DNA from 4 places in the Synechococcus sp. MIT S9452 genome. Region 2 is predicted to be linked to each of the others. Evidence: predicted binding sites of a transcription regulator. Region 2 holds the regulator's gene; each other region holds the start of a gene.
The links. Region 2 encodes NtcA, which controls nitrogen genes in cyanobacteria. Its sites were predicted from a motif close to GTANCNNNNGNTAC; they were not measured.

Region 1: a site for NtcA is predicted at 1,982-1,995, ahead of SIB46_RS11255 (DUF4278 domain-containing protein). Genes of this name have one in related genera too.
Region 3: a site for NtcA is predicted at 2,455-2,468, ahead of SIB46_RS08770 (anthranilate phosphoribosyltransferase family protein). Genes of this name have one in related genera too.
Region 4: a site for NtcA is predicted at 1,585-1,598, ahead of glnA (type I glutamate--ammonia ligase). Genes of this name have one in related genera too.

What each region holds. Positions count from the first base shown of each region.
Region 1 covers NZ_CP138956.1:2,102,409-2,106,613, reverse strand. The annotation lists gene SIB46_RS11275 (NAD-dependent succinate-semialdehyde dehydrogenase) at 1-847, opposite strand, end outside; gene SIB46_RS11270 (hypothetical protein) at 983-1,165, shown strand; gene SIB46_RS11265 (hypothetical protein) at 1,191-1,322, shown strand; gene SIB46_RS11260 (hypothetical protein) at 1,352-1,522, opposite strand; gene SIB46_RS11255 (DUF4278 domain-containing protein) at 1,798-1,899, opposite strand; gene SIB46_RS11250 (hypothetical protein) at 2,083-2,595, shown strand; gene SIB46_RS11245 (hypothetical protein) at 2,633-2,812, opposite strand; gene SIB46_RS11240 (hypothetical protein) at 2,996-3,169, opposite strand; gene SIB46_RS11235 (hypothetical protein) at 3,347-3,511, shown strand; gene SIB46_RS11230 (hypothetical protein) at 3,540-3,839, opposite strand; gene SIB46_RS11225 (hypothetical protein) at 3,900-4,205, shown strand, end outside.
Region 2 covers NZ_CP138956.1:1,787,171-1,791,375, forward strand. The annotation lists gene dcd (dCTP deaminase) at 3-596, opposite strand; gene SIB46_RS09435 (cob(I)yrinic acid a,c-diamide adenosyltransferase) at 590-1,132, opposite strand; gene ntcA (global nitrogen regulator NtcA) at 1,313-1,987, shown strand; gene SIB46_RS09445 (DUF3084 domain-containing protein) at 2,050-3,174, shown strand; gene SIB46_RS09450 (resolvase) at 3,171-3,596, shown strand; gene SIB46_RS09455 (DUF3146 family protein) at 3,574-3,819, opposite strand; gene pth (aminoacyl-tRNA hydrolase) at 3,822-4,205, opposite strand, start outside.
Region 3 covers NZ_CP138956.1:1,664,574-1,668,778, reverse strand. The annotation lists gene SIB46_RS08790 (ferredoxin--nitrite reductase) at 1-108, shown strand, start outside; gene SIB46_RS08785 (formate/nitrite transporter family protein) at 166-1,047, shown strand; gene SIB46_RS08780 (hypothetical protein) at 1,051-1,794, shown strand; gene cynS (cyanase) at 1,844-2,326, opposite strand; gene SIB46_RS08770 (anthranilate phosphoribosyltransferase family protein) at 2,521-3,582, shown strand; gene SIB46_RS08765 (hypothetical protein) at 3,573-3,776, opposite strand; gene SIB46_RS08760 (nitrate reductase associated protein) at 4,017-4,205, shown strand, end outside.
Region 4 covers NZ_CP138956.1:346,364-350,568, reverse strand. The annotation lists gene SIB46_RS01805 (pyridoxal-phosphate-dependent aminotransferase family protein) at 1-862, opposite strand, end outside; gene SIB46_RS01800 (allophycocyanin subunit beta) at 950-1,468, opposite strand; gene glnA (type I glutamate--ammonia ligase) at 1,659-3,077, shown strand; gene SIB46_RS01790 (class I SAM-dependent methyltransferase) at 3,188-4,205, shown strand, end outside.

The DNA.
Region 1 (4,205 bases), 320 kb from region 2:
TGAACGCGTCGTAAACCGCATCAACAACGATCAACCGTTTAGCGGCAATACAAACTTGGCCAGAGCAAAGCATCCGGCTTTGCACGCACTTTTGCGCCGCCAGGGCAATGTCAGCATCAGCCAGGACGATGTAAGGGTCTTGACCACCCAATTCGAGAACGCATTTTTTGAGATGAGTGCCAGCCATTGCTGCAACTGCGCGGCCAGCGGCTTCACTCCCAGTCAGGGTCACACCACGTACCAATGGATTCGCAATCACCCTCTCAATCTCAGAGGCGTGAATCGGCAAGTTGGTGAGCAAGCCAGCAGGAACGTCGAGTGATGCGAGAAGTTGGGCAATCGCTCGGCTACATCCAGGCACATTGGAAGCGCCTTTAAGAAGCATCCCATTTCCCACCATTAAGGCTGGAGCCAAGGCTCGGAAAACCTGCCAAAACGGAAAATTCCAAGGCATGATCGCCAAAATGACGCCCAAAGGCCTTGAGACAACTGAGGCGATTGATCCATCCAGTTGAATCTCATCGGCCCGCAAAAAAGCCTCACCCGATTCAGCGAAATAGCGACATACCCAGGCACATTTATCGATTTCAGCTTCTGCCTGAGCCAGGGGTTTACCCATTTCCCCAGTAATTAATCGTGCGAGGTCATCACGCTGATCCTCAAGCCGGCCTCCTAGGCACTGAAGAAGTTGAGCCCTCTGCTGGAAGCCAACAATCTCCCAAACTTTATGGGCCCGGTGACACCCAATAACTCTCGTATCGATCTCGTCGAGATCTAGAACCGGGTAGTGATCAATGGTCAATCCCGTTGCCGGATTGATCGCAACTAACGCTTCACGGAAAGTCATGGAGAGATTGCGCGACTCCGTGTTAAGCCATCCTGGCAAACAGGATCAGTGATGCGCATCGCCTAGTTGCCGATGTCTCCCTTGCACTCGACATCCAGCTGTGGCTGACTCGTGGTGATCGACAAGCACAGGCAGATGAGCGAACTGCAGATTGCCTTGAATCAAGTGGACGTCGCCATCGCTGAGCATCAAAGCCTGGTGGATGGCCTCTTTAATGACGGACATCGCCGGCTCTGGGAGACGGCCAGCCGCAAGCTGCAATCCCTGCGGACGATTCGCCGTGAATTACAAAGCGAATTAGCCGGTAGCAACGGTTAAGGTCTGAGCCACTGGAGCTCTGACCATGAACGGTGACTACACAGTGGCCATCTGGGCCACGATCGGTTTAACCGTGCTGTTCACTGTTCCTGTGGTGTGGCAGTTTCTGCAGCCCAACGACGACGATTTCGGCGACATCACCAAACGGCCGAAGTAAGCCCAAGCTCAGCGTTGCGCTGGTGATCGTTAATCCAAGTCGTTGTCTTGGAATTGCTCAGCCACGCTCAGCAATTGAGCCGTGCAAGCCCTCATGGCATCAGCCACGGCAGCTGATTGGGTGTGATCTTCAAGCCCAACAGTGCTTTCAATCGCGACGGCCACCAAGGCCTGCAACGCGTCAGCCAAGTCAGGGTTCATGGCTCAGATGTCAGTTTGCGCCCGCTGAATCTTTCGCTGAGCCTTCTCAGCCTTGCGGATGATCTCTTGGGCCTGATCACGGCTCACGCAGAGCTCAGCCTTCTCTTTCAGCTTGACCAGTTTTCGTTGCTGCTTCTCCAGGTTCAAAGGGATTTATTGATTAACGATCGATTAAGAATAGCGCAAATTGCCGTGCCCCACGCCCGCCTAGCGGCACGGCAACAAAAAAGCCCCCGCTTCAGCGGGGGCCATGGTGGTTCAGCCTTTGGGCCTGATCACTTGGCGTAAGACACGCCGCGGTAGGTCAGAGCTGGCTTTTGTTGATCAACAGCAGCCTTGGATTGAACGTACTGCTGGCCGCGATAGGTCAGGGTCATGGAAGGTTCCTCTGAGTCAGTCCAGGTCCCCGTTCCATGGCCTGGATCGAACTGCGCCTCGCCAAGCGAGGTGAACGTGTTTGTAGCGGTTGCTACGCCCATGTTTTATCCAGCGGGAACAACCCTCTGTCGTTCAGCTCGATACACAACGCAAAAATTGGCCACAATCGCCGAAACAGCACCATGCCCACCCCTTCTGGCGACCTTGGCTCAACAACGCTCGCCGAGCTGCTTGAACGTGAAGCGCAGGCCCGCAGCCATGACGGATCAGGGATCCAAGCAGCTGCGCTACTTGGGGAGTGGTCACCCCATCGGCTCTGGGGCAAGGGGGAACAGCGCGAGAGCCAAAGCCAAACCAAGCTGCTGCAATGGCTCAACGCCCGCCTCTCCATCAGCCGCGCTGAGGCTGATCAGCGCAGTGATTTCAGCATCTGCAACGCCGTCAGCCTGGGCCCCCTGAAGCTGCGCTTCAACGGACCTGGCTGGCTGCAGGGCAAACGGCCCTTACTGTGTTTTCGCTTCGAAATGCTCACCCTGGAGCTGGGCGAAAGAACCCTGCTTCAACGACCACTTCCAGCCCCCAAAGCCAAGCGAACACCGTTTTTTGCCTTGATCGCCGTCGAGCAGGGCCAATGGCTTGCCGCCAGGGGGCGGGGCGGCGGCTTGGCCCTGTGGAGCGCAACAAAAAACCCCTGACTAAGCAGGGGCAAAACGATTCAGTGGCCGCTGTAGCTCAAGCTGCGCGCCGTTCCTCAAAGAGCTCAACAACGTTGGAGCTGCCTCCATTGACCGACTGCTGCGCTTGGAACACCCGAGTCCGGTAGGTGTTGCCGCGATAGGTCAGCAGGCGGGACTGCCCTCCAAAAACTTTTTCACCGCTGTGCTGGCAAGTGCGGTACTGCAGATCGGACATGGGAGGAAGCGCCGGAGCAGTGGTTGTACGAGGCCAGCCTCTAACGAGGGAGTTCAGGCGAAAACACAACAGCAAGGCCTGATCACCCAACGCCCATGGATATCGAAACCAAATCTCAGCAGTGGCGTCACTGGCCCAACGCCTCTTGCCAAATAGACCCGAACGCCGGATCGCCGTTGCCGCTCAGCGGCGCTCCTCGTCGGTCAGGTATTCAGCAATGATCGGAGACTCCTTGCCGCTCTCGAGGGCCTCGATATCGCGCTTGATGTTGTCGATAAAGAGCTGGTTCCCGTTTTTCTCAGCCACCGCCAGGACCATCTTCAACTTTGACAATTGCTCCTCTTTGGGATCAACCATGGCGGGCAAGAAAGGCCACCATCATGGCGCCGCTGAACGCACAAAAGACAAAAAAAGCCCCGGGCTAGCCGGGACGTCTCGCATTGAAATCATCAAGCCAAGATCAATCGCCTTAAGGCGCCTCACTTAAACTTTTCACAATCAAGCACACTTGATGACATCAGCCTCTTTTGATACATGAATCACGATGAGCGCTGGTTGGTGATGGCACCAACAGACAGCGAGGGCATCTACCGGGAAGTTGCCACCTTCAGCAGCGAGGCAGATGCCACTGAGTTTTGCGAGCAAGAAGGTGATGGGGACTGGCAGGTGCTCGACGCCAGCGAGATGGATATTGAATAAATCAGGCTCTTAAGCAAAGAGGGTGGATCTATTGCGGTGGCTGGAAATTCTTGGGAATTGCCTTCAAGTAAGCCTCAGGTCCACTCAACTCCGAGTCCAAGCCTTGAGGTAACTCTGGCAATTCCATCCGAGGCTCGCGCCCCTCCAGCGCAGCCTTGAGGGACTCCACCATCAAGGGATTGCCCTTGTCTTCGATGGCAGCCAGAGCTGCCTGCAAACGCTGTTGGCGTGACACTCCACCAGTGCCATCAGTAACAGCAGTTGTTGTGGTGGCTGCTGCACGCACGCTGTCGAGTTGGCGCGCCAGGTTTTCCCAGAGCAAAGGCATGGGGCACTCTCAGGTCACTTCACACTAATGAACACCAATACCAGGGCTTGATCCCTCAGCATGGAGGCAAGCACAGGGGTGGATAACGGCTTAATGACTAACAAAGTGTTTCTGACCCCAGAGCCGGTTCCCCTGCTGGAAAGCCATGGCCAGAGCCTCATCGCGCTGGTTCCAAATCACGTGATCAGCGAACTGCAGCGCGATCGCGATGAGCAGCTGCTGCATGTGCTGGAGAGCGTGAGGCATCGCGGCGGGCAGTGCCTGCCCACCCCTTGGACTCCCCACGATGAGCAGTGCCATGCCATCGCACTGCAATGGAGTGAGGAGACCCGCCCCCACAGGCTCGATAGCAACTGTCAGCCCTTC
Region 2 (4,205 bases):
GATCAGATCCGCGCCAAGGTGACGCGCTCGGGTTGGTGCTGGTATTTGCCGGAGCGGTCTTTGTAGGTGGTGTCGCAGGGATCACCTTCAAAGAACAGCAGCTGGCAGATGCCTTCGTTGGCATAGATGCGGCAGTCAGCACCGGAGCTGTTGCTGAACTCCAAGGTGAGGTGGCCTTCCCAACCGGCTTCAGCCGGGGTGGTGTTCACGATGATGCCGAGGCGGGCATAGGTGCTCTTGCCCAGGCAGATCACGGTGATGTTCTCGGGCACCTTCATCTTTTCGAGGGCAACACCAAGCCCATAGGAATGGGCCGGGAGGATGAAGTAACTGCCGTCCTCATCGCTCTGCATGGGAGCGGGCTCAAGATTGGCGGGATTAAACCGCTTGGGGTTCATCACCGTGCCGGGCACGTGGCGGAAGATCAGAAATTCCTGGGGCGATAGGCGCAGGTCGTAGCCATAGGACGAGCAACCAAAACTGAGCACCGCGCCGCTGCGGTTTTCAGGATCGAGATGGCGCACCAAGGTGGGCTGGAATGGTTCCAGCAGCCCATGCTCAGCCTGTTCGTTGATCCAGCGATCGTTTTTCAGCATCGGTCGCGGCGCAATTCGGTGACTTGATCGGCCATCGCCATCACAGGCTCGGGCACGGCAGGTCCGGTCAGGATCACATCCATTCGTCCCGGGCGGGTCTCCAGAGTGCTGATCACAGCATTGGCATCCAATAAGCCGTAATCCAACGCCAGCCCCAGCTCATCAAGAACCACAAGATCGGGAGCTTCTTCGAGGATTTGGCGCTGGGTTTCTTGCCACAGCTCTCGTACAGCTTGCTTGTCTTCGTCGCTGTGGTCGGCCTGCAGGCAGCTGTTCACCGCTGGGCGCAGCCAGCTCAAGCGTCCGCACATCTGCACGGGTTGGTGGGGACCTTGATCAACGCCGCCGCGCAGGAATTGGCAAATCAGCACGCGGCTGCCCAAGCCCGCTGAGCGCAGAGCTTCGCTGAACACGCTGGCAAAACTGCCGCGAAAGCTGGCGGTGTGCACCTGCAGCAGCCCTTCCGGCTCGCGAACCAGCAGCCGCAATGGTGCTGTGGACGGCCTGTGGTGTCGTTCAGCAACGCGGCTGAGCATGGGCCGTCCAAAGCGGGGTTGCTCCTGAATGTAGCGGCGAAAAACGGCGAATCAAGTGACTGGCACCACCAGTAGTGTGAATGTCTGTACTACTGGTGATCCCGTCCAGCCCGGACGGTGTTTATTGCTACAAGCACTGTCAAGCCGGCTCTTTACCTTCCATGAACCGGTACGCGCTTCATGGTCAGCGTTTCGCCAGCGCCCAATCCCCAGCCCACCTTGCAAGAGGTGATGCGCTCGCTTGCTGGCAGTGCTGCTGAGTCGGTTGAGCGCGGTAAGACAATCTTTTTCCCAGGTGATCCCGCCGAGCGCATGTATCTGCTGCGCCGCGGGGCTGTGCGCCTTTCCCGCGTTTATGAATCCGGTGAAGAGATCACCGTGGCCTTGTTGCGGGAGAACAGCATTTTTGGTGTGCTGTCCCTGTTAACCGGCCAGAAGTCCGATCGCTTCTATCACTCGGTTGCCTTCACGCGCGTTGAGATGCTCAGCGCTCCGGCCAGCTCCGTGCGCCGGGCCATTGAGCAGGACGCACGGGTTGGTTTGTTGCTCTTGCAGGGCCTGTCCTCGCGAATCCTGCAGACCGAAACCATGATCGAAACGCTTACCCACCGCGACATGTCATCGCGCTTGGTGAGTTTTCTACTGGTGCTCTGCCGCGACTTTGGGGTGCCCTCTAGTCAGGGCATCACCATCGACTTGAAGCTCTCGCACCAGGCGATCGCTGAAGCGATTGGCTCCACGCGGGTCACGATCACCCGTTTGCTGGGGGATTTGCGCTCTGCTGGTTTGCTGGAGATTGAGCGCAAGCGCATCACCGTGTTCGACCCCATTGCCTTGGCCAAACGGTTCAGCTGACCGTTGCTGGAAACGCTCGCCTAAGGCCTCAGCGATACTGACCCCACTGTTCTTCTGGCGCTGTGAGCGGCTGGCTGCTGATCCTGGCCGTTCTGGTACTCGGGGGAGTGCTGTCGACGCTTGGCGACCGCCTTGGCAGCCGCATCGGCAAAGCGCGGCTGAGCTTGTTTCAGATGAGGCCACGCCGCACGGCTGTGGTGATCACGGTGCTCACCGGCAGCTTGATTAGTGCCCTCACCCTGGGGTTGATGGTGGCCGTCAGTGAACGCCTGCGGGTGGGCCTTTTTCAGCTCGATGAGCTGGAAACGCGTTTGCGTTCTTCCCGCAAGTCGCTGCAGCTGAGCCTTAAGCAGCTCGATCAAAATCAAGCCGAACTAGCCCAGGCGCGATCGGAGCGGGCTGCGGCCGAGCAGCAGCTGGCGCCTTTAAAAAAGCAGCGCCAAGAGTTAGAGGCTGAGCGCGACCGGCTGGGCCAAGACGTGGCGGCCCGCGATGAGGAGCTGCGCCAGTTGCAGCAACGCACCCGCCGCAGCCAACAGGAATTGCGCCAGCTGGAGCGCAATGTTTTGGATTTGCGCAGCGGTGATGTGGTGCTCAGCACCGGCCAGCCGCTCACCATGGCCAAGGTGGCGATCCCTAATCCTGAGTTGGCGCGCCAGGCCACCGAAGATGTGTTGCGTCAGGCCAATGTGCAGGCGTATCAGCGGGTTCTCCCTGGGCAAAAGCCTGAGCAGCAATTGCTGTTGATCCCCCGCAGTGAGGTGATCAAGGTGGAGAAGGCCTTGCGCAGCGGCGGCCCCTGGGTGATCAGCATTCACTCGGCGGGCAATGTGCTGCGTGGTGAGAAGCAGGTGCTCGCCTTTGCCGATGTGCGCCGCAGCCGGCAGGTGCTGGAAGCGGGCCAAGTGCTGGCCAGCCTCAGCTTGGACCCTGAGCAACGGGCTCAAAAACAGGTGTTTGCACGGCTCAATCTGCTTTTGGCCGCGGCCCGCAACGAAAGCCAGCGCCGTGGCGCCCTGAACCCACGGCTGCAGGTGGATCAAGACGCCCTCAACGCTCTGGCCGCCCAATTGGTAGAGCGTCAAGGCAACCAGCCGGTGCGCCTGGAGGTGGTGGCTGCGCGCGATACCGACAGCCTCGATCCCATTGCTGTAACCGTGCGCGCCAAGGGTTTGGCCCCTTCATGAGTGGCGGCTGGGCAGCGCTGGATCCAGGGCGCCAGAAATGCGGGCTGGTGCGCACCGATGCCACTGGAGCAGAGCTGGTTGATCTACTGATCTGCTCCCCCAGGGAGGCCTGGGATTGGTTGCAGCACTGGCAACACCAAGCCCCCTTGCAAGCTGTGGTGCTCGGCGATGGCACCGCCAGCGGCCCATGGCAGCAGGCCTTGGCTGAGCTGGAGCCGGCTGTGCCGGTGGTGTTGCAGCCGGAGGCGGGCAGCACCTTGGCGGCGCGTGAGCGCTATTGGCAGTTGTTGCCTGCCAGGGGTTGGCAGCGGCTGCTGCCTCGCGGGCTGCGGTTGCCGCCCAGACCGGTGGATGATTTGGCGGCCTTGGTGTTGCTCGAGGCCCACCTGGGGGCACGCTTTAAAAGGCTGCCCGCACCGTGAAGCAGTAATCACCGCCGGCTTCCAGCGTGTAGTCGCTTTTGACCAAAAACCGCAGCAGGGCGTCTTGAATCAGCGCTCGCCCCAGGGATGGCTCCACCACCAGTTCGCCGCGGTCGAAGTGCCAGCGAAAACCACCAGCGGCCACTTCCCCTTCCACCATCTGCTCGCTGAAGCTCTGCTGCAGAACCCGCAAGTGGGCTGTGGTGCTGGGCAGGCGGGCCATGGTCAGGCGGCGTCGGGCCGAAAGCTGTTGATCCGGTTGCCCGCGCGCTCAAAGCCTTGGCGTTGGATCAGGCCGATGCCGTGCTCCACCTCCTGCAGCACCTCATCGAGTAAGGGACGTTCCGCCGTGTGGAAGTTGCCCAGGACGTGCCCCACCGTGCGTTGCTTGCGCTCTTCGCTGCTGGTGCCGGGAGCGCCGATGCCAATCCTCAGACGGGCAAAGGCCTCACCGCCCAGGTGGGCGATGGTGCTGCGCAGGCCGTTGTGCCCTCCGGCTCCACCGCTGAGCCTCAGCCGCAGCCGGCCGAGGGGAAGGTCCATGTCATCAACGATCACCAGCAGTTGCTCAGGCGTCCAACCAAACCAATCCAGGCTGGCCCGGATCGC
Region 3 (4,205 bases), 120 kb from region 2:
CGTTTGGTCAACTGGTTCAGCACCAGTGGCAAAGACAAACCTGCCATCAACAAACCGGATGGAGGCAAGGATGCCTTCTCCAAGCTCATGAACAGCATCAGCGGCTGATTAGAGAGCCACGACTAACCATCTGACTTCAACACCATGAGCGTTACAGCCTCACAAATGGACTACGTCCTACCCAATGAGCTCGTCGACGGCATGATTGCCGCCGGCGGCAAAAAAGCCACCGTTAGTGTCAAGAACCTGCTGCTCCGCGGCTTCTATTCCGGAGCCATTCTTGGCCTGGCCGTGATCTTGGCCCTGACCGTTGGCATTCAGAGCAAGATGCCGTTCCTCGGCTCCGTGCTCTTCCCCTTTGGCTTCGTCAGCATCGTGCTGTTCGGCATGGAGCTGGTCACCGGCAACTTCGCGCTGCTGCCCATGGCCACCTGGGCCGGCAAAAGCACCTGGGGTGCCACCTTCCGCAACTGGAGTTGGGTTTGGATCGGCAACTTCATCGGCACCCTGGTGGTGGCGATCATCATGGCCATCAGCCTCACCAGTGGCGGCACGATTGACCCTGCCGCTGATGGCGGCATGTGGCAAAAAGTGGCCCAAAAGATCATCAGCCTCAACATCCTCAACGTTGAGAAGAAGTACGAAGCCCTCGGCAGCCTCGGATTTTTCCTCGCCTTCCTGCGCGGTCTTGTGGCCAACTGGTTGGTCTGCCTCGGCGTGACCCTGGCCCTGGTGAGCAAAAGCGTTCCCGGCAAACTGCTGGCCTGCTGGCTGCCCATCACCGCGTTCCAAACGATGGGCATGGAGCACATCGTTGTGAATCAGTTCCTGCACACCGCTGGTCCGATTCTTGGCTCTGGGGTTCCTTTCACCAAGGTGATTTTCTGGAACTTCCTGCCTGTCACCCTGGGCAACATCGTGGGCGGCATGGTGTTCATCGGGATGCTCTTCTACAGCACCCACCGCACCAAGCTGGACAACGTGCTGCCTCGTGAAAAAGACGAGAAGCTCGAGCGCGAGCTGGCCGCTGAACTCGGCGCCCGCTGATCGATGCTCACTGTTGTCGCCCCTGCTGAGCAGTTGACGCCTGACCAGGAACTGGAACTGTCCAAGCGTCTTGCTCAGTGGAGGCGCCAACCACTCAGCCCTGAGGAACTGGCAGCCCTGCTGCCCAAGGTTTCCGACCCTGCCCTTGCACTCGCGATCGGCGAGCGCTTGGGCATGGCAGGGCCTCAAGCTTTTGAGCTGATCGGACCCCTCTGCCAACAACTGGGACTCCGATCAGCGCTGATTCGAGCCCTCAGCATTTGCCATCACCCCAACGCCAAAGAGCAGCTGCTGCAATGGCTGCCTCAAGCGGGTGAGTTAGAGCCGGAGGTGCTGCGTGCCCTGGGGTGCTGGGGCAATGGGATTGATCTATCAATCATCACCAACGCCTTAGAGGCGCCAGGCCAGCAACACCGCCTGGCTGGAATCGAATTGCTGACATTCCGCTGCCGCAGGATCTCCACCGAGCAGCTGCTGAGCTTGTGCGAACCCCTGCTCGACGATCTACGAGCCGAAGTTGTGATCGCCACCTTGCGGCTGCTGCAAAGGCGCGATGAACCCGAAATCCTGCAGCGGATCGCCGCCTGCGCAACGGTGGATGCCCTGCCTGGCGTTGCTGAGATGGCGATCCAAGCCCTGGGCTGCATTCAAAGTGAGTCCAGCCGCCAATTGCTGGCGCAATTGACCCAAGACTTGCAACAAACGCGCCTTGAAGAAGCCTTGCAACGCCAACTAGGCGCCCAATAAAAAAGCGGCCATGATTTGGCCGCTTACTTTGCTATCTAAGCTGAGATAGTCACCACTTTTTGTAAGGCAAGAACTTGCCGCACATGGTGACCTTGACACGGTCACCAGCAGGATCTTCCACCTTGTCGATGTTGAGGGTGAAATCAATGGCGCTCATGATGCCATCACCAAACTTTTCTTGGATCACATCTTTCATCGGCATGCCATAGACCTGCATGATCTCGTAGAAGCGGTAGATCAGCGGATCGGTTGGGATCACAGGCTCCAGCGAGCCTTTGGTGGGGTAGCTCTGCAGCGCTTCGGTGATCGCAGGATCAAGATTCAAGGCTTCAGCCAGTTGCTGAGCTTCTGCAGCTGAGGCTGTGGATTGACCATAAAACAGAGAGGCAACCCAAACCTCATCACGGCCCAGCAACGAACCAAGCGCAGCAAATGTGAGTCCTTTCGCCTTTTTGGCAGCCAAGAGTGTGGCCGTGACAGTGTCAGCTGATGGCGCCGCCAGGCTGGGCGTCAGCGAAGGGGTCAACGTCATAACGGAAAGGGCAAATTAGATGTTTTAAGAGAAAAAGCGTTCTAAAAAGTTGCCGCTTTTCAGCCATCAATCTCGGGTAATTCTTTGATCCCAACAGCAACGCTTGCTACCCGGCAAAGAAGCCGTTGGTAGCGGTTGATACTCAAAAGGGCCCCCTCGGCTCTTCAGGATCCCTGCAGCGCGGAGGAGCAGTCATGGCCGCAGAGCCAAGCTCGCCGGTCAGTGGGCGGGAGACGTTTAAGGCCTACCTGCGCAAAGTTGGCAGCGGTGAGCACACCAGCAAAGGGCTCAGCCGCGAAGAAGCCAGGCATGCTCTCGAACTGATCCTCGATGAGGAAGCCACACCAGCCCAAATCGGTGCCTTTTTAATCGCCCACCGCATCCGCCGGCCTGAGCCCCAAGAGCTCACCGGCATGCTCGATGTGTATCGGCAGCGCGGACCCAAGCTCAGCACCACCACCAAGGCGATCAGCTTTGGCATGCCATTTGATGGCCGCAGCCGCACCGCACCGATCTATCCCCTCACGGCTCTTGTCTTAGCGGCCGCAGGCCTGCCAGTTGTGCTGCAGGGCGCTGGGCGCATGCCTGTGAAATATGGCGTCAGCAGCGCAGAACTCTTCAGCTCCCTGGGAGTGAGCTGGACTGGCCGCAGCTTGGAAGCGCTGCAGGGCTGTCTCGATGCCACCAATTTGGCCCTGGTGCATCAACCGGATCACTTTCCAGCCGCTGAAACGCTGATCCCGTACCGGGAAGATCTCGGCAAACGGCCACCTGTTGCCAGCCTTGAACTGCTGTGGACCTCCCACCAGGGTGAGCACCTGCTGGTAAGCGGTTTTGTTCATCCCCCAACCGAAGCCAGGGCCTGGGAAGCACTCAAGCTCGCCGATGAACCCGATGTGTTGACCGTCAAAGGCTTGGAGGGCAGCACCGATCTACCGATCAGCAGGGCCTGCGTCACCGCCCGCTGCAGCAACAACCAGCAGCAGCGGCAAATCCTTCACCCCCGTGACCATGGCTGTTACGGCCATGACCAACTGTGGGAAGGGCTTGAGGTCTGGAGCGATCAGGCCAGAGCAGCTCTGGGCGGGCAAGGCGAGCTGGCCACCGCCTTGCGCTGGAATGCCGGCACCTATCTCTGGCAGGCGGGCTGTGAAGACAGCCTGGAGCAAGGGCTTGAGCACGCCAGAGAATTGCTGAACTCAGGCCAAGCCCTCAACCACTTGGGCGCCGTTCAGGCTGCCTTGGCTCAGGGCTGAGCGAGGGGCTGCCACAGGCTGGCGGCATGGGCAGTCACCGGAGCCACCACCTGGGCTGGCGAAACAGCCACTGGATCAGCCGTTCTCAGCAGTTGAACCGCCAAAGAACCCACGACAAAGGCTCCAAGAAAGCCAGCGGCGATGGTGATGGGATGACGGCCTGAACCGACCGACGCTGCACTTTGACCTGCCATCAAAATCAAATCTTGATGGCTTCACTATGAAACCGTTCTTCAGTTCACCCAAGAGTCGGTATAAATCGACACAAAAGCAGGCTCTGCCTGAACCATGCGTTGATCAACGGCAAACCAACCGTGGGAAGCTCCAAGAAGAAGACCCATGGCGATGGCCAAACGCATGAATGATGCTCCAACGAGGAGCTAAAACTGCCAGGAAACGGAGCATCAATAAGCCACAACCGACACCAAATTGCGATGAATCAAGCCAGCCACTGTTTTGCTTTTGAGCACGATTTCATCGGTAGCTGGCGCTGCATCCCTCTCTGTGTTCGCCGCAAACTCGATCTCATCGGCCTCAAGCTGAAGTTGAACCATTGGTTGGCCCTGAGTCAGGAGCAACGCCAACAACTTGTGGATTGGCCTGATGAGCACCAGCAGCTCAAT
Region 4 (4,205 bases), 960 kb from region 2:
GCTCGCTGTTGCGGCGGTGGCGGGCCCAGGAATTCTCCAGACCTTCCTCACACAGCAGGCGCAGCGCTTCGCGCAAGCCGTAGTTCATGTTCACCGGCGCCGTGTGGTGATAGGTGCGCTGGCTGCCCCAATAGGACTTCAGACCTGACATATCGAGGTACCAGTTGGGCACCTTGCCGCTGCGGCGATCCAGCTTGTCCTCCGCGCGGGGTCCCATGGTGAAAGGACCCAGTCCTGGAGGGCAGCTCAGACCCTTTTGGCTGCAGCTATAGGCCAAATCAACCTTGGCCTCATCGAGCTTCAGCGGAACACCGCCCAAGGAGGTGACGGTGTCGAGCAGCAAGAGGCAGTCGTGGGCGCGGCAGAGGTCGCCGATGCCATCAAGGGGCTGCTGAACGCCGGTGGAGGTTTCAGCGTGGACCAAGGCGAGCACCGCAGGCTTGTGCTGCTCCACCGCTTGGGTAAGGGTGTCGAGGCTGAGGGCTTCACCCCAAGGAGCCGATACCTCAACGACCTTGGCCCCGTAACGGCCGCACATGTCGACCAAGCGCTTACCGAAATAGCCGATCACGCCAACAACCACCGTTTCACCGGGTTCCACGGTGTTGGCGATGGTGGCCTCCATAGCCGCACTGCCCGTTCCACTCACGGGAATGGTGAAACGGTTGTCGGTTTGCCAGGCGTAGCGCAACATCTCCTGGACCTCATTCATCAGCTCGAGATAGAGCGGATCGAGGTGACTGAGCGGCGGCCTGGCGATCGCTTGCAGAACCCGCGGATCGGCATTGGAAGGACCAGGACCGAGCAGCAAGCGATCAGGCGTTGCGATCGGATCCAGGCGCAGACGATGGGCCTCGTTCACGGACAGTGCTGCGGAAGAAAGCGACGAGACGGTCACGTGACGAGAAAAGGCTTGATGTGGAGAGGTTAGAAGTTCGTGGAATCGGAATCAGCGGCCGCTGATGTTCGTTTCCGCCAAGGCCTTGGCCATGTGCTCAAAAGGAGCACGAACCACAGCGGCCGATTGCACGCCCTCAGCCGAGAGCATTTCTTGAACCACCTCTGAGAGCAGCAGGATGCCCCGTGCCGTGGGCCCTGTTGGAACACCAAGGCTCTTGTAGGTGTCGTTGAGTCCGTTCAAGACCCGCTCATCCAGCATTTTCCAATCGGCCGCGACCAAGGCGTAGGAGGCGTAACGCAAGAAATAGTCGAGGTCGCGCAAGCAGGCCGCCAAACGACGGGTCGTGTAGGCGTTGCCACCAGGCAACAGCAATTCAGGATCGGCAAGCCACAGGCGCTGGCTGGCCTCGCGAACAATCTCTGCCGCCTCGCGATTGATCAACGCAACAGCCGCCAAGCGAAGGTCAGCCTCCGCGAAATAGGCATCGATCTGCTCAATCGCCGGGCGATCGAGATAGCGACCCTGCTGGTCGTAGCGACCGATCAGACCGGTGACTGCGTCCTGCATGCATCCCTGGGTAGTGGCCGGAAACTAGCACTTCTGAACCAGCACAAAGCCAGTTCCCAATTGGATTCCCACGATTTGACAGAAACCGTCACCTGAACGGAAGGTCCATTTTTTTTGTATCAGCTGATACACAGGGGGTCCAAGGTGCTCCGTACGTTCAGCTTTCTGCTCTTCGTCCACTACGTCGTCCATGGCCAAGACACCGCAGGACATCCTTCGCCAGATCAAGGACGAAGGAATCGAACTCATTGATCTGAAATTTGCCGACGTCCATGGCAAGTGGCAGCACCTGACGGTGCACAAGGACCTGGTTGAAGAGGAATCCTTTACCGAAGGCCTGGCCTTTGACGGCTCCTCCATCCGCGGTTGGAAAGCCATTAACGAATCCGACATGGCGATGGTGCCCGATGCCAGCACCGCCTGGGTGGATCCGTTTTATGGCGAAAAAACTCTCAGCCTGATCTGCTCGATTCAGGAGCCCCGCAGCGGCCAGCCCTATGAGCGCTGCCCCCGTGCCCTCGCCCAAAAGGCCATCAATCACCTGGCCAGCACAGGCCTAGCGGACACAGCCTTCTTTGGCCCTGAACCGGAATTTTTCATCTTTGATGACGTCCGCTTCAACTCCGGCAATGGCAGCAGCTTCTACAGCTGCGATTCCGTTGAGGCCCCCTGGAACACCGCCCGCCAAGAAGAAGGCGGCAACCTGGCCTACAAGATCCAGCTGAAAGAGGGTTACTTCCCCGTCGCCCCCAACGACACCCTGCAGGACATGCGCAGCGAAATGCTGCTCACCATGGCCAACCTGGGGATCCCCATCGAGAAGCACCACCACGAGGTGGCCACCGCCCAACACGAGCTGGGCATGAAGTTCGCCGATTTGATCAGCGCGGCGGACAACGTGATGATTTACAAGTACGTCGTGCGCAACGTGGCCCGTAAATACGGCCGCACCGCCACGTTCATGCCGAAGCCTGTCTTTGCCGATAACGGCAGCGGCATGCACGTGCACCAGAGCCTTTGGAAGGGCGGACAGCCCCTGTTCTTCGGCGAAGGCACCTATGCCAACTTGTCGCAAACCGCCCGCTGGTACATCGGCGGCTTGCTGAAGCACGCCCCCAGCTTCTTGGCCTTCACCAACCCCACCACCAACAGCTACAAGCGCCTGGTGCCTGGTTTTGAAGCGCCGGTGAACCTTGTGTATTCCCAGGGCAACCGCTCCGCTGCCGTGCGGATCCCGCTGACCGGCCCCAGCCCGAAAGCCAAGCGCCTGGAGTTCCGCTCCGGCGATGCCCTGGCCAACCCCTATCTGGCCTTCAGCGCCATGCTCATGGCTGGCCTCGACGGCATCAAGAATCAGATCGATCCCGGCGACGGCACTGACGTTGACCTTTTCGAACTGCCCGCCGAGCAGCTAGCCAAGATCTCCACAGTGCCCTCATCCCTCAATGGGGCCCTTCAGGCTCTCGATGCCGATAAGGACTACCTGCTGGCCGGTGGCGTCTTCACCGAAGACTTCATCGAAAACTGGATTGACCTCAAGTACGAGGAAGTCCAGCAACTGCGTCAGCGCCCCCATCCACACGAGTTCACCATGTACTACGACGCCTGATCACTGGCGACGTCGAATCCAAAGGGGGGGGCCCAAGGGCCCCCTTTTTTTGTGTCCAGGCCACGTTTTTAGTCTGGATCGGTTGAAATGGGTGATCCCCAAAAAGGGCCATGAGCGACCCCGTCACCAAGCTGGCGTACCAAACCATGCAGCAGGGCAAAAGCCTGCTGGGTTTGGCCCATAAAGAGGTGAGCACTCGCCTGATGGATCTGGTGGCTCCTCAGGCCAGCGCCAGCACCGTGCCTGTGCCCCCAGAAATGATGGGGGAATTGCGCAGCAGCATGGACGAGCTGCTGGAGCTGGATTGGAAAGAAGCGCAGCAAGAGCTTTATCCCACCTCATTGCTGTTTGACGCTCCCTGGCTCGATTGGGCTGTTCGCTACCCATTGGTTTGGCTGGATCTGCCCTCCATCTGGCAGCGCCGCACCCGGCGCGATGTGACCGATCTGCCGCTTGAGATCAACACCAAGGATTACCCGGACTACTACCTCCAAAACTTCCACCACCAAACCGATGGCTACCTGAGCGATCGCTCAGCGGAGCTGTACGACCTGCAGGTGGAAATCCTGTTCAATGGCACCGCTGATGCGATGCGGCGGCGCCTGATCCGCCCTTTGCTCGATCAGCTGGGGGCCCGGCGCGCCGATCCCATTCGGGTGCTCGACATTGCCACTGGCACCGGCCGCACCCTGCGCCAATTGCGGGGAGCATTACCAAAAGCGCAGTTGGTTGGCCTGGATCTCTCCGCCTCCTACCTGCGTCAAGCCAACCGTTGGCTATCGGAGATTCCTGGCGAGTTACCGCAACTGGTCCAAGGCAATGGCGAGGACCTTCCTTTTGCCAACGGGGTGATGCAGGCGGTGACCTGCGTGTTCCTGTTCCATGAGCTCCCTGGCGAGGCCCGCCAAAAGGTGCTCGATGAGGCTTGGCGCGTGCTGGAGCCCGGTGGCGTGTTGGTGCTTGCAGATTCGATTCAGCTGGATGACAGCCCCACATTTGGCGCTGTGATGGAGAACTTCAGGCGCGTTTTCCATGAGCCTTATTACCGTGATTACATCGCTGACAACATTCCGGAACGGCTGCAGCGCAGTGGCTTTGAAGTTATTGAAGCCAATTCTTATTTTATGA